3 regions of the Streptosporangium sp. NPDC051023 genome follow, and region 2 is predicted to be linked to each of the others. Evidence: riboswitches for the same ligand, from Rfam matches in the RefSeq annotation. Region 2 holds a riboswitch; each other region holds the start of a gene.
What was found. A riboswitch is a leader RNA that binds a small molecule or an ion and turns the genes downstream of it on or off. The one in region 2 is predicted to bind cyclic di-AMP.
Positions count from the first base shown of each region.

Region 1: it holds a riboswitch for cyclic di-AMP, as region 2 does, so the genes downstream of both, AB0395_RS13080 (hypothetical protein) here and AB0395_RS09395 (C40 family peptidase) in region 2, are expected to answer to the same signal.
Region 3: it holds a riboswitch for cyclic di-AMP, as region 2 does, so the genes downstream of both, AB0395_RS10265 (hypothetical protein) here and AB0395_RS09395 (C40 family peptidase) in region 2, are expected to answer to the same signal.

Region 1 is NZ_JBFBCE010000016.1:20,249-25,139, reverse strand. It holds gene AB0395_RS13085 (DinB family protein) at 1-32, opposite strand, end outside; gene AB0395_RS13080 (hypothetical protein) at 287-1,222, opposite strand; cyclic di-AMP (ydaO/yuaA leader) riboswitch at 1,264-1,398, opposite strand; gene galT (galactose-1-phosphate uridylyltransferase) at 1,470-2,549, opposite strand; gene AB0395_RS13070 (DeoR/GlpR family DNA-binding transcription regulator) at 2,546-3,346, opposite strand; gene AB0395_RS13065 (metal-dependent phosphohydrolase) at 3,430-4,026, opposite strand; gene AB0395_RS13060 (TIGR03086 family metal-binding protein) at 4,289-4,861, opposite strand.
Region 2 is NZ_JBFBCE010000010.1:122,265-127,155, forward strand. It holds gene AB0395_RS09380 (glycosyltransferase family 4 protein) at 1-20, opposite strand, end outside; gene AB0395_RS09385 (M48 family metallopeptidase) at 17-1,240, opposite strand; gene AB0395_RS09390 (hypothetical protein) at 1,303-2,088, opposite strand; gene AB0395_RS09395 (C40 family peptidase) at 2,242-2,796, opposite strand; cyclic di-AMP (ydaO/yuaA leader) riboswitch at 2,834-2,993, opposite strand; gene AB0395_RS09400 (MaoC family dehydratase) at 3,412-3,864, shown strand; gene AB0395_RS09405 (NlpC/P60 family protein) at 4,112-4,891, opposite strand, start outside.
Region 3 is NZ_JBFBCE010000011.1:140,589-145,479, forward strand. It holds gene AB0395_RS10255 (ATP-binding protein) at 1-208, opposite strand, end outside; gene AB0395_RS10260 (lytic polysaccharide monooxygenase) at 345-1,253, opposite strand; cyclic di-AMP (ydaO/yuaA leader) riboswitch at 1,519-1,668, shown strand; gene AB0395_RS10265 (hypothetical protein) at 1,899-2,513, shown strand; gene AB0395_RS10270 (hypothetical protein) at 2,968-3,339, opposite strand; gene AB0395_RS10275 (roadblock/LC7 domain-containing protein) at 3,352-3,732, opposite strand; gene AB0395_RS10280 (hypothetical protein) at 3,791-4,732, opposite strand; gene AB0395_RS10285 (roadblock/LC7 domain-containing protein) at 4,737-4,891, opposite strand, start outside.

The DNA of each region.
Region 1 (4,891 bases), on a different contig from region 2:
ATGAAGGGCGGATCAATGCGGTCATCGGTCACGGGATCCAATCCTGTCCCGGGGCGCGACCGTTGTCATGCGGTTTTACCGCGCCCGCCCCGCGCCCGCCCCGCGCCCGCCCCGCGCCCGCCCCGCGCCCGCCCTGCGCCCGCCTCGTGCTCCGAGACGCCTGTCCGAGGAGCCGCTGGGGCGCGCATGTGATCGTCGTCAGTCACCGCCCGCCCCCTTCGTCCCGGAGCCCGGAGGCGACGGGAGCGACGAGGGCGGCGGAGGTCCGGGTCTTCCCCGCTCGGCGTCAGTACATCGAGATGTGGACGTGGTCGTAGTGGTTGGCGGTGATGCCGCCCCGGTTCGACATGGCACGCCAGCCGGAGCCCGTGTTGATGCGCTGACGCCAGATCACGTACTTGACGCCGAGCCTGTCCTTGTTCTTGAGGGCCCAGGCGGCTATCTCGTCGCCGAGCCTGACGTTGTCCGCCGTGGGCAGGGAGCCGCCGGTGCTCATCATGAAGTCACAGGCGCGGCCGAGCGGGTGCTCGCCACCGTCGTTCTCCGCCCGGTAACAGCCCACCTCGTGGGGCAGCTTGAAGGTCTGTCCGATGGTCTCGCGCATGATCCGCGTGCGGTCGGTGATGTTGTCCTCGCCGGTCGGCAGCTGGGGAGCCCAGCTGCCGTCGGAGCGGCGCCCGCTGCCCGTGGGAACGAGTTGGTCGAGCTTGTCCTCGATAGCGCGGATCACCTTCTCCGCGTCCGCACGCTGGATCTGCACCGCCTTGGCCTCCTGTCCGATCTGTTCGGTGAGCAGGGCCGCCTTGTCCGCGGCCTGTTTCATGAGATCCCGGCTTCTGGCGAAACCCTGCAGGTAGGCACTCTGCTGGGCGGTGAGCTGTTCCATGACGGCGGCGCCGCCCATGGTCGGGGCGAACAGCATGGAGGGCAGATCGAGAGTGCCGCTCTGGTAGCGGAGCTGGGCGATGGAGTCGACCTGCCTGCCCGCCTCCGCGTAGGCCTCCTCGGCTCTGCGCAGGTCGGCTCTGGCGGCCTCCTCGGCTTTCTGTGCTTTTCTCAGCGACTCCCGCTTGGCCGCGTAGGCCTCGATGAGCCTGTCGACCTTCTTGGTGAGCTGGGCCAGCTCGGTGCGGAGCTGGGACTCCTTCGGCTTGGGCGCGGCGTTGGCCGTGCCCGCCGCGCCGAGGGTGAACGTGAGGGCCGAGACCAGGGAAACGGTCACGACCGCATGGCGACGGAACATGGGGGACAGAGCCGCCACAGCTCTCCTCTCCTCACGCCGGCCGGGTTAGCTGACGGGTTCGGGCTGGAGGAAGCCCTTCCACCGAAGTGGTTCACCCCAAATGCATGGGTCCCCGGCTCTCAGGCGAGGCGCCTGAGATTAGGCATATCGAACTGTTTGTCCGATGCGTGAGGATAGTAGTGGTAAATGAGAGGTCATGCGACCCCAAGACGAGACCAAGTGGTGATCATTTCGTGATAACGGCGCGCAGGCGCCGGGCGGTCTCCTCGGGGAGGACGTCGTTTACGAAAGCCCCCATGGCCGACTCGGACCCGGCGAGATATTTGAGTTTGTCCGGTGCGCGGCGGATGCTGAACAGTTCCAGGTGCGCGTACGACAGCTCCCGGCCGATGTTCACCGGCGCCTGGTGCCAGGCGGAGACGTACGGCATCGGCACCCCGAAAAGTCCGTCGAGGCGGCGCAGCACCTCGGTGTAGAGCGGCCCGAACGCCGCGCGCTCCGCGCGGTCGAGCGCGCCGAGGCCGGGCACCTGGCGGTGCGGATAGAGGTGGACCTCGACCGGCCAGCGGGCCGCGGCGGGCACGAACGCCGTCCAGTGCTCGTTCGCCGCGACCACGCGGATCCCGGCCTCCCGCTCCGCGGCGAGCACGTCGGCGAAGAGGTTGCCTCCGGTTCGCTCCCTGTGGCGTCGCGCCGCGTCCAGGGAGAGCCGGGTACGTGGGGTCACGTAGGGGTAGGCGTAGATCTGGCCGTGCGGGTGGGCCAGGGTGATGCCGATCTCCGCTCCGCGGTTCTCGAAGCAGAACACCTGCTCGACCCCGGGCGTCGCGGAAAGCTCCGCCGTACGGTCGATCCAGGCCTCCATCACCAGTTCGACCCGGCCGGGTGAGAGCTCGGCGAAGGAGGAGTCGTGCTCCGGGGTGAAGCAGACGACCTCGCACCTGCCCACGCCGGGCCGGACCTCGCTCAGGCCGCCGACCTGTGAGTACGTGCCCAGGTTCGCGGAGAAGGAGGGGAAGCGGTTCTCGAAGACGACCACGTCGTACGAGGGGGAGGGAATCTCGGTCGGGCGGCCGGGGGCGGACGGGCACAGCGGGCACTCGCTGGCGGGCGGCAGGAACGTGCGGTCCTGGCGGTGCCCCGCGACCGCGATCCACTCCTCGGTGAGCGGGTCGTAGCGCAGCTCGGAGGCGACGGGGCGGGGTGGCAGATCGCGCTCGTCGGCCGCGCTGCGGTCCGCGTCGTCCCGCCGATCGAAGTAGAACAGCTCGCGTCCGTCCGCCAGCCGGGTAATCGTGCGTTTCATCGGTCCTGTGCCTCGCTCTCCCGCCGCGACTCGGTGACGACGAGCTCGCCGACCCTGGCGGCGAGCTCGTCGCAGGCCTCTTCCGCCAGGCCCGAGTCGGTGATCAGGACGTGGGCCTCGGTCAGCGCGGCGATCGTGCTGATCCCGACCGTCCCCCACTTGGTGTGGTCGGCGGGCACGACCAGGCGGTGCGCCGAGGCGACCAGCTCACGGTCGGTCTCGGCCTCCAGCAGGTTGGGCGTGGTGAACCCGGCCCGGACGCTCATTCCGTGCACGCCGAGGAACAGGGTGTCCACGTGGAGCCCCCTGATGGCCGCGACGGCCACCGGGCCGACCAGCGCGTCCGACGGGGTGCGCACTCCTCCGGTCAGCACCACGGTGCGGTCGGCGCGCGGGGAGCGGTGGAAGACCTCGGCGATCCGGATCGAGTTGGTGATCACGGTCAGCTCGGGCACGTCGACCACGAAGTGGGCGAGCGTCCAGGTGGTGGTCCCCGCGGAGAGCGCGATGGCCGTGCCGGGCCTGACGAGCCCGGCTGCGTGCCGGGCGATCGCCTCCTTCTCCGGCTGCTGGCGCGCCGACTTGGCGGTGAATCCGGGCTCCTCGGTCGAGCCGGGCCCCGCGGCCGTTGCCCCGCCGTGAACCTTCTCCACAAGGCCGCGCTCGGCCAGCACCTCGAGATCCCTGCGGATCGTCATGTCGGACACGCCGAACTCGCGGACCAGGTCGGCGACCCTGACCCCGCCGCTGCCGCGCACCCGCTCGAGAATCGCCTGCTGCCGCTGCTGGGCGAGCATTGACCCACTCCTTAATCCACCAGATTCCAGCAAATTACCACAGAAGAACCTGGGTGAGATGTTGGTTCATGGGGAATAATCGCTCACAGTCGCTCAAGCTCGGCGTGGATGTTCGCCCGTGCCCGCGCCTCGAAGTCGGCGATGTGGAAGATCACCGGAAGGTCGAGCAACGAGCGCAGCACGGCGGCCCTGCCCTCCCTGAAGGCCTCGTCGGGGACGAAGGAGTACTCCTCGCGCACCGCGGCCGTGTAGGCCGCGTAGTCCTCGGGGGAGGAGGCCAGGATCGCCAGGTCGGCGTCGCACAGCACGGCCCCGTCGGCGTCCCCCGGCTCAGGGGCGTGCGTAAGCGTGAGCCTGACCAGCCTGGCGACCGTGCCCACCGCCTCCGCGGGCATCCCCAGCTCGGGGAGCGCGCGCTCGGCCAGCCTGGCGCTGCGCTCCTCGTTGTCGCCGCGCCGGGGATCGTAGACGGCATCGTGGAACCAGGCCGCGAGCCGTACCAGGTCCGGATCGACCGCGTGGCCGGCCAACGCGTCGATGTGGGCCAGCACGGCCTCGAGGTGTGTCGCCGTGTGATATCTGCGGTGCGGCTCGCCGTACCGGGAGATCAGTTCCCTGCCGAGGTGGTCCGCCTCGGCTCCGGTCAGGGACCGCCAGCGGTCCATCAGCTTCTCGCTCATGCGAAGGAAGCCTAGAAGCACCCCCGCGCCCGTGCTCCGGCGTCCGCACGGCGTCGTTCCTTGGGCCTTGTACGGCAGCCGCTCCGGGAGGAACGTGAAAGCCGGACCCCGGGAAAACTCGGGCGGGTCCGTGAGAGGAGTGGCGCGCATGGGCAAACGAGCACGCAAAAGCCGTGCCCGCAGGAAGCGCAGGGCCAACCACGGCAAACGCCCGACGGCCCGTTAGCCGAGACCGTCCCGGGGGTGAGGAGTCCCGAGCCCGTCAGCCGCGGCGGCCCCACGAGGCGAGCAGACGGGTCTGGGCGTCGGTGTCGGAGGAGACGGGCTGCTGCTCCCCGATCACCCCCGCCTGGCGGTAACCGGGCTCCGCACCCGTGAACCACGTCGCGCAGGCCTCGACCAGTTCCGGATCGAGCCGCTCGTCGGCGCCGATCGCCCTGGCCAGGTCCCAGGTGTGGATGAGGGCGTCCGCGAACAGCTCGGTGACATACTCCTTACCGGGAACGTCTCCGAAAGACAGGCGTGCGACACGGGCCAGGGCCCCCTCGTCGCACGCGGCCTGGACGGCGGCGACCGCCGAGGTGTCGAACGCTTTCAACGGGTCGTCGCCGAGCAGATCGCCGTCGAAGGCGTCGCCCACCTCGGCGGCGGTCCGTCCGCCGAGCAGCTCGGGAGCCCATAGGTTCTCGCCGACCACATGGTTGACCAGGGCGCGTACGTCCCAGTCCACGCAGGGCGTCCTGTTCTGCCACTGTTCGGGGGTGATCCTGTGCACGAGAGCGCCGAAATCGTCCAGCGCACGGCGGTAGGCCTCGCGTATGTCGATGGTCATCATGCCCTCCCCAGGTCCTCATCTCGACCGTAA
Region 2 (4,891 bases):
ACGATCAGAGTGCGTTTCACGGTTGTCCGACGCCGTTCAGCAGGGCCCAGGAACGTGCCATCGCGATGCGCTGTGGCGCCGTCGGATGAGAGGCATAGAGGAGATATTCAACGATATTTGGCGATAAATCCGAAATATTGGTTATCGCGAGTCGTTTCTGCATGGACACGAAAACGGCGGGCTCTCGCGTCAGGTCCAGCGCGTGCGCGTCGGCGCGGGCCTCGATGTGCCTGCTGACCAGATTCTGCCCCGGCCCCGACAGGACGGTCGCCAGGGACAGCAGCCCCATCAGCAGGCCGACCGCCCTCGGGTCCGCGATCGAGGGGACCCCGGTGCGGCGCCGTACCGGCCCGGCGGAGCCCACCAGATAGAGCAGGCACGCCCCGAAGGCCGCGGCCAGGCCGCCGACGAGCGTGCCGTACAGCACGTCGCCCGCCTTGGCGTGGCCGAGCTCGTGCGCGACCACCAGCTCGACCTGGTCCGCGGGCGCCCGCAACAGCGTGTCGTAGACCACGATCCTGCGGGTCGCGCCGAATCCGGAGACGTAGGCGTTGAGCGCGGTCGTCCGCCGGGAGGCGTCGGCCACGAGCACGTTCTCGACCGGCACGCCGTCCTTGCTGGCCATGGCGAGCAGGTCGGCGCGCAGCGTGCTCGCGGGCATGGGCGTGAAGTCGTTGAAGAGGGGCTCGATCACCACCGGGTAGGCGAAGGAGGCGACCACGGTCAGCGTGAACGCGCCGAGCGCGGCGGGGATCCACCAGCGACGGTAGCGGCGGGCCAGCGCGACCACGGCGAGCACCATGATCGCCGTCAGCCCGGTGCCGATCCCGATGTTCTTGAGGCGGTCGGCCGTCCACGACGCCCAGGTCTGCGTTGACAGGCCGAACTCACGCAGGTAGGTCTCCGACCACATGCCCAGTGGCCAGCGCAGGATCGCGACGGCCGCCGAGATCGCCAGGACGCCGAACAGCACCCGCAGCCACCACGGCCCCCGCAGGCGGGCCAGCAGCTTCGCGCCCAGCGGGGTGCCGACCAGCACCCCCGCGACGACAAGCGTCAGGCCGAGCGACAGGTAGGCGGGGACGCCGATCGCGGCGTCGAAGGCCTCGGAGCGGGCGATCTGGGCCGCGGTGAAGTCACGGGCCGGATCGGGCTCGATGGGCGGGGCTCCCGCGGGCAGCGCCCGCCACGGGGTGGTGAGCGCGACGACCGCCAGCGTGGCCACCCCCAGGATGGCCATCGCCCATCCCGCCCCCTTCAGCACCCCCCGCGGACCCGATGGCGTATCCGTCACGGTCCGCGTCATGCGAGTTCCCTCCGGAGGTGGTCGCGCCACGCGGCGGTGAACCCCGCCCGCGACAGGCCCAGTGTGCTGCCCACATCGCTACCGTAAAGCCTTACCAGTGCCTTCTCGCCGAAGCGCTCCGCGACGTACCGGCACGCGAGCCAGGCCTCCTCGTAGGCCTGCGCCAGCCGGGGGGCGCCGGGGGCGAAGTCGGCGGCCCCGGGAAGCCCGGGGGGCAGGACGCCCGCGCGCACCTCCGCCGCCAGCTCGGCGGCGGCCACCCGCACCGCGATCCCCGCGTCGCGGTAGCCCACGTAGTCGGCGAACCCCTCCGACAGCCACATGGGGACCCGGCCACCCCGGGTCGCGCCGGTGGCCACGTGGGTGAGCTCGTGGGCGATCACCACATCCCTGCCGGCCGGACTGAGTCTCGCGTAGCCCGTCGGCAGGACGACCACCCGGTCCGCGGTCGCCATCGCGGCCAGGCCGCCGGTCGCCGCCGCTCCCGTGATCTCCGCCGCCTCCGCGTCGGTCGCGGGAAACAGGATCACCGCCTTGACCGGCCCCCAGATCTCCGCGAGGGTACGGCAGGCACGGTCGGCTCTTGAGGCCAGATCCCGTAGCTCGGCGAGCGGGACACGGTGGCCGACGACGAGCGAGCACTCGCCACGGACCACGCTCGCGGCACCGGGCCACAGGTCGCGGGCCGTCCGCGAGGCGGGCCGCGCCCCACCGGCCAGCCCCGTGCTCATCAGCGCCAGCATCCCGGCGAGCACGGCGCGGCGCCCTTTCGGGACGGACATGTCAGCTGATGCTACTCGACCGGCACCCGCCGGGGCCGTACCCGCCCGCAGGGCAGCCGCCCGGAACCGCCCGGAACCGCCTGCCGGGACGCCCGGCAGGCATGCGACGGTCCCGTCCATCGGGGAGCATGGACGGGACCGTATCCCGCTCTGTCAGCCGCCGGGACGAACCGCTCCGGCGAAGGCGGATCTGTAGTAGCCCTTCAACGTCACAATCCTGACCGTCTTACCGCTGCTCGGCGAGTGGACCATCTTGCCGTGGCCCACGTACATGCCCACGTGGCCCTTACCGTAGAAGAACAGCAGGTCACCGGGGCGCAACCTGCTCCACGAGACCTTCTTCCTGACCGCGCGGTACTGGCTGCCCGTGACCCGGGGGAGGGAAACGCCGGCCTTGCGCCACGCGTACTGGACGAGCCCCGAGCAGTCGAACGCACCCGGGCCTGAGGCTCCCCACCGGTATGGGTCGCCAATCTGCTTTTTGGCCGCCGCCACGGCCGTCCTGGCCCTGGCCTGCTGCCGTACTGCCCGGCTCATTGCGGCCTTCGCCGTGCGCTTGACGCGAGTCTTCGCCGTGCTCTTGACCTGAACCGCGGCCGCGATGTCCGTCGTCGCCTGTGCCGTCGTGGAACCCAGTGCCACCGCTCCGGTTGAGGCGGTCAGCGTGAGGACGAATCCGCCGAGGGAAAGGCGGAAAAGGCGCGACAAACGGGGGTTGTGCGGGGTGGTAGACAGGATTTCTCCTTGGGACTTCCACTGATGCCTACCGGGTTAGCTGACGGATTCGGGCTGGGAAGAAGCCCTACGACAACAGACATGTCGATTCACCCCTGGCCATAGATCAATGGCCGAATGGTTCCCCGGCTCCATGCCTCCTGGCTGCACGGACTCGGCAGGCCACCGCGGCGGGGCGAACCCCATGGGACACGGTGACCAGCTGGATCTTTATATGGACACCGGCCCGTGAGACCGGCATTCGATGCGATGGCATGGCTTGCTCACCGCGACCGCCAGAAGGTACCCCGATTACCAAGTTCCGGCAAAGGTCCGACCAAATCCGAAGATCGAAAAAAAGTTTTCACGTTTATGAAATGCCTGCTGGCGAGGCATTTCCGCCATTCGAATATGACTCTCGTCACATTCCGCGCGCACCACCTGAAAGCCATCGCATGTGTCACATACATCACATCAGTTATCGATCTTCATCGTTCCCACCGAGCCCTGGAACGGCCCGGCGGGCGCGGGATCAGGCCCCGCACGACCACCGGTCCACACGAACCGCCGCGTTCGCGACGCGATGCCCGATCGGGCATGATCTGGGGCATGAGATCGTTCGCCGGCCTCGCGGAACTCGCCGCGGCCAAGGGAGAGCATCTGGGGCACAGCGCCTGGCGCGAGGTGACCCAGGAGCAGGTCGCCATGTTCGCCGACGCCACCGGCGACCACCAGTGGATCCATGTGGATCCCGAGCGGGCGGCCGCCAGCCCCTTCGGCGGAACCATCGCCCACGGCTACCTGACGCTGGCCCTGCTGCCCGCCTTCATGGCCGAGATCTTCCAGGTCGAGGGGATCACGATGGGCGTCAACTTCGGGCTCGACAAGGTCCGCTTCCCCGTCCCGGTCAGGGTCGGCTCCCGGGTGCGTGGCGGCGCCGAGCTCACCGACGTCAAGAACTCCCCCGCGGGGAAACTGGTGAAGATCAGAATGACCGTCGAGGTCGAGGGCCAGAGAAGGGCCGCCTGCGTCGCCGACACCCTGTCGCTCTACGTGGCGTAAGGAAACGCTCCACACGATCGCTCCCCATGACGCCAGGGAACGCTCCACGCGCCACGTAGGGACACTTTGGAGAAAGACCCCCCGAAGACCCCCGCCCGGCCCTCAGAGCCTCTCTAGAGACGTCTCAGGCGCCCCGAGGGCGTCGGGAAACCTGAGACACCGGCCCCCCGGAGCGGACGGAGGGCCGTCGGAGGCGGGAACCGCCGGGACGGGGCACCGGATGAGTCGGTGACGGGTCAGTGCCGGGTCAGGGGCGGACGGCTCCGACCAGGCGGCCGCCGTACGACGACAGCGGGACGACCTTGACGACGTCACCGGTCTGGGGAGCGTGAACGATCTTGCCGTCGCCCGCGTAGAGGCCCACGTGACCCAGGCCGTTGCTGAACAGGAGGTCACCGGGCTGTAGCTCGCTCAGGGAGACCTTGCGGCTGGAGCCCCAGCTCCACTGCTCCCAGGTGGTGCGAGGCAGGCTCACACCTCCGCTGCGCCAGGACGCCTGGACGAGCCCGGAGCAGTCCCAGCCGTCCGGCCCCGTGCCGCCGTACCGGTACGGCTTGCCGATCTGGGCGAAGGCGAAGCTGAGGGCGGCCCTGGCGTTACCCGAGGCCGGGCCGTTGTACTGGATTCCCGTGCTGTTGGGGTCGCCGCTCCTGAAGGTGCCGAGATCGCGCAGGACCTTCGTCTGGTCCTTGACCATCTTCTCGACCTTGGCCTTCTCGTCGGCCAGCTCGTCGCGCGTCTGGTCGGCCTCGGCCAGGGCGTCCTTGGCCTGGTCGCGGTTGTCGCGCAGCGCCTTGTTGGCCTCGTCGAAGGCGTTCAGCGTCTGGGCGCGGGAGGCGGATATCTGGTCGGCCGCGGCCAGGCCGCTCAGCACCAGGCTGGGGTTGCCCTGGCCGACGAGGTTCTGCCAGCCGACGGAACCGCCCTGGTAGGTGCTGACGGCCATGGTGATGAGATCCTTGCGCAGCCCGGCCACCTTCGCGGTCTGCTTGGTGAGGTCGGCGTTCAGGCCCCGGTACTTCTTGCG
Region 3 (4,891 bases), on a different contig from region 2:
GGCCGAGGGACCACACGACGGCCGAGCCGCCCGCCGTGAGTGTCCCGAACCCGGCGCCCCCCCTGACGCTCCCGCCGTCTATGCCGATCACGATCGCGACGGCCAGCGTGACGGCGACCGCTCCGAGTGCGGCGGTTCCGGCCGTGCCGTACAGCGCCAGCGTGTAGAGCGCCACGACGAGCACCGCGCAGCCGAGGACTATCAGCACGCGTCCACGGTACTGCGGGACCGGGCGCCGCTCGCGGGTCCCGCAGGCGCGCCGCCCGTACGGGCACTGCTCTCCGGGCGGCGCGGTGTCCAGACGGTGCTGTGTTCTACAGGGTTCTAAAGGGTTCTACAGGGTTCTAAAGGCGCTGCCAGAGTGCGGGGACGTTGGACGGCTCCCAGCCGGGCAGGGAGGTGTGCGGCTGCAGGCACCGGTAGGTGGCGCCGCCGTAGGTCACCAGGTTCCCCGCGGTGTAGGAGACACCGGCCGCCCAGGGCCGGGAGGTGGTCGAGGTCGGGGTCGGGGTCGGCGTCACCGTCGGTGTCACGGTGGGGGTCGCGGTCGGGGTCGCGGTCGGCGTCACGGTGGGGGTGGGGGTGGGGGTGGGGGTGGGGGTGGGGGTGGACACGTTGCCGAAGGTCACGTCGGAGCAGGTGTAGAACGCCTCGGCGCTGTCCGAGCGCTGCCAGATCGAGTAGACGATGTGGCGGCCCGTCCTCGCGGGCAGCTGGCCCTGGATGACGTATTCGCCGTTGACCTTGGACGGGTTCCGCACCTTCGCCAGCAGCGTGGTGTCCAGGTCCGACCACTTCAGCGGCTGGAGCGGGTTGAAGCCCTCCTTCGTGATGTAGATCTCGAAGGTGCCGGGGTGGTCGGCGGTGTAGGGGTAGCGGAAGGTGTAGGGGCCGCCTCCGGTCGGGAGCGCGGTCGAGGGCCAGTCGGTGCGGGGCGCGTCGTATGCCCGGTACTTGGCGCGCCCGGCGCTGCAGAGCTGCCCGTCGGGAATGATCTCCCTGTGCTTGCCGTTGGCGGTGCCGATGTTCAACTCATCCCAGTCATAGAGCGGCTGGGTGTCCCATTGGCCGACCGCGGCCTTGCACGCGGGGGTGTCCGGCGACTCCGGATTCTCCAGATAGCAGGCGTAAACCCGGCTGACGGGCGTTCCCATCGAGCCGTGGGCGGATGCCGAGTTGACCATCACCGTCGCCAGCAGGGCGGGAGCGGCGGCTGCGGCCGCCACCGTCAGGCCGATCCTTCGCTTGTTCATGGAGAGTGTCTCCTTCGGGGGGTAAGAGGGAGAACCTGCAGGTCAGAGGCATGTTCACTAGGAAATTATTAGGTAAGTTTCCTAACAGTTTCAATGAACTTAACGCCCAGGAAGGAGCAAGGTCAAGGGGTGGCCAATGCCCCTTTCTTGGGCATTGAAGGTAGATCTTCTGGGGTTTTCATGGCTTTTGTTTTGCTTTGACACCTTCTGGTGGGTAGTGTCCTAGTTGTTCTCAGTCGGTGACTTGCCCTTCACGAGAAGGAGCGGCCGGCAGACGTCGAATCCCGAAGCCCTGAGGGGTCACGGGAGCCGGGGACCCACTTCTTGGGGTGAATCCGCCGCGAACCTGCGGCGGTAGGGCAACTCCACCGCCCGAACCCGTCAGCTAACCCGGTAGACGAGATGGAGAGGAGATCCCCTCATGGATCGCTTTGTTGCCTTCGTGCCGGCAAGCACCGCACTCGTGCGGATCTACTAAGACTTTTCCGCCGCGCCTGACCGCGGCACCCCACCTCGCACCGCGCTCCGCGTAGCGTCCGGTCTCTCCGGCTGCGACTTCTCTTCCCTGTGAGCGCTCACGCCCGTGCCTTCTCTTCGTTTGGCGCACGAGGCTGTCCTGTTCCCTCGCGAAAGAGCCTGTTTTCTATGCGTTTCTCCCTTGCCCTGCGTAACCGCCTGATCGCCGCCACTCTGCTGGGCGCGAGCGTCCTCACCTCCGCCGGCGTCGTCTCCGCGCTTCCCGCCGCGGCCGACACCGGCACCGGATCCACCGCTCCCGCCGCCTCCGAGACCGCCCTGCTCAAGGGCTCTACCAAGGCCTCCTACTTCTGGGACGACTCCTCGGGCCGCGCCGGGGACACCGGCCTGCCCGCGAGCGGCAAGCCCATGCAGAAGGGCATGATCGCGAGCCCGAGCTGGCCGCTGTTCACCGAGGGGTACGTCATCTACAAGGGCAAGAAGGCCAAGTTCTTCGTCGGGGACCGCGGTCCCGGTGTGCCCTCCAGCAGCGGTGTCATGATCGACCTCGACGCCAAGACCTTCGCCGACCTGACCGGTGGCACCTTCAACTCCAGCTCGCTCGGCGTTGACGGCGTCGACGGCGCGGGCCACATCAAGGTCGACTACGTCATCACCAAGTGGGGCGACGGCGTGGGCAAGAAGAACTACCCCGTCGCGTACGCCAGCGGTGCCTGGAAGGTCATGGACGACAACCCGGCCGCGCCCCCGACGACCGCTCTGGCCGACGCGGCGCGCCCCTAGGCTCCCGCCGGGGGAGACCTCCGGAGGATCCCCCGTCCTCGTCTCCCCCCGATCCCCACCCCTCGATCCCCACCCTCGGAAACCCCCCGAACCCCCCGGATCCCCATCCCCGCCTCCGCCTCCGCCTCCGCCCCCGCCCCCGCCCCCGCCCCGAGGGTCCCCGCTCCGCCTCCGGCCCTCCTTCCCCCACCCCCACCCCCCCGCTCCGCGTCCCCCGGCGGTCCTCGCCCCCGAGGGATCCCCACCTCCCCGCCCCCCCGGCGAACCCCCGCACCCCCTGGAAAAGCAAGAGCGGGCACCCAAACGGGTGCCCGCTCTTGTTCTTTTCGTCAGATGACGTGCTGTTCCGCGTGATCTGACGGACTCGTCGCCGCGGTCGACGCCGCTCACCGCCTCGGGGGAGGGGGAGCTCCGGTACGGCCCGCGCCTCCCGGGGACGTGCCGTACCGGAGGATCAGATCTCGAGCCTCTCCTCGATGCCGCGGAGGTTGTGCCGCGCGAGCGCCAGGTTGGCCCGGGTGCGGTCGAGCGCCAGGTAGAGGAAGAGGCCCTTGCCGTTCCTGCCGGTGATCGGGCGGATCAGGTGGTACTGGTTGGTGAGCGTGATCAGGATGTCCTCGATGCCGTCCTTGATGCCCAGCGACTCCATGGTCCGCATCTTGGCCCTGACGACCTCGGTGTTACCGGCCGCCGCGATCTGCAGGTCGAGGTCCTTCGAGCCGCCGAGGGCGCCCAGCGCCATGCCGCTGTTGTAGTCCACGACCACCGAGCCGACCGCCCCGTCGATCGCCATCATCTCCTTGAGGGAGATGTCCATGTTGCCCATTCATGCCTCCGGTCACTGGGTTGTCCATGTGCGAGATGTGATGGCGGCCAGGTTCGCCGCCGTCTTGCGCCCCTCCAGCCGCAGCAGCCCGAGGTTGGTCCCAGGGCGGGCGAGGACTGTGAGGACGATCTTGGGTCCGGCCGCGTAGAAGGCCGCGTAGCCGTTGGTGCCGGAGATCAGCGTCTCTTCGAAGGCGCCCTTGCCGACCATGTCCGCCATCCGGCGGCTGAGGGCCAGCAACGCGGAGGAAAGGGCACCGGTCTGCTCGGAGGCCCGATCCAGGTCGCTGGCTATGGTCAGGCCGTCGACGCTGCACGCGACGCTTCCGTCGACGTCCGGTATCCGCTCGCGCAGCAGGGTCATCTCCCGGCGCACCTCGTCGCGCAGTTCCACTGGCACCCTCCTTCCGGTCCTCTTCAGTGTCCGCAGCCTTATTGGCATCGGACCGAGCTCATGTGAGTGCCTCCAATGCGTTTTTCAGCCGGATGAGCAGGGCCACGTCGGCGGGGTCCCCCGTCGTCAGGGGGAGCCATTGCGCCGCCTCCGCGGTGTCGGTCCCGTCCGCGACCGCGTCCCTGATCTCGCGGGTGCCCGCGACCCGTCTGGGCAGTGCGCCCACGCGCGTGTCGGGCCGGGTGGGGGCGTCGTCCAGGGCGCCGCGCGTGATGGGTGTGTCGTCCAGGGCGCCGGGCGTGGTGGGCGCGGCGGGAGGGTCGGGCGCGGCGGTGATCTCGCCCCTGGGAACACGGAGGAGCCCGGCCGCGGCGAGCTGCCGTACGGCCAGCAGCACCGAGTACGCGGGGCGTCCCAGCCGGTGGGCCAGGTCCGCGGGGGTCGCCGTCGAGTCGGCGCCGACCACGACCTCCCACTGGAGGGAGGTCAGGACCACCCGTTGCGCGGGCACGCGGCCGACGGGGACAACCGGGAGCGCGTCCAGATCGGCGGACGGCCAGGTCCGGTCCAACTGCGTCCTCCTTCTCTTGTACTCCCGGAGCAGTCCGGTCATGTCGAAGTACCACTGCGGCCCGAGCCAGTGCCGCTCTCCCCGGCGGAACCTCGCTCCGTGCTCCGGGGCGTCGAACAGGAAGTACACGGCGTCGAGCACCGCGCAGAGCACGCAGAACTCCAGTTCGCCCCTGGTGAGCACGCCCTGGGTGACCAGCACCTCGCCGCCGAGCCTGCCCTCGGCCGCGGCGCGCATGGCCTGCCGTACGGCCTGGTCCGAGACCCTGCCGCAGGCGGCGAGCAGGTCCTCGACCCGCGGGGCGACGGGGCTCTCCGCGCAGGTAACGTGACCGTCCGTGAGGTAGAACGTCCCGGCTCCGCCCAGATGGAGGGCGCCGGTCGCCCGGTCGGCGGCCAGTTCGCTGAGGAGGTTCCGCGTTGTGGGCATGGCTTCAGGTCGTTATCAGGCGGCCGGAAAGCGCCTGAAGTCGATGGCGTGCCAGGGCCAGGTTGGAGCGCTGTGAATCGAGGCGGACATAAATCACTAGAGGGCCATCGAATACCGTTTCAAGCGGTTTCAGTAAATGGTGTCCGTCATCGGTGGTTA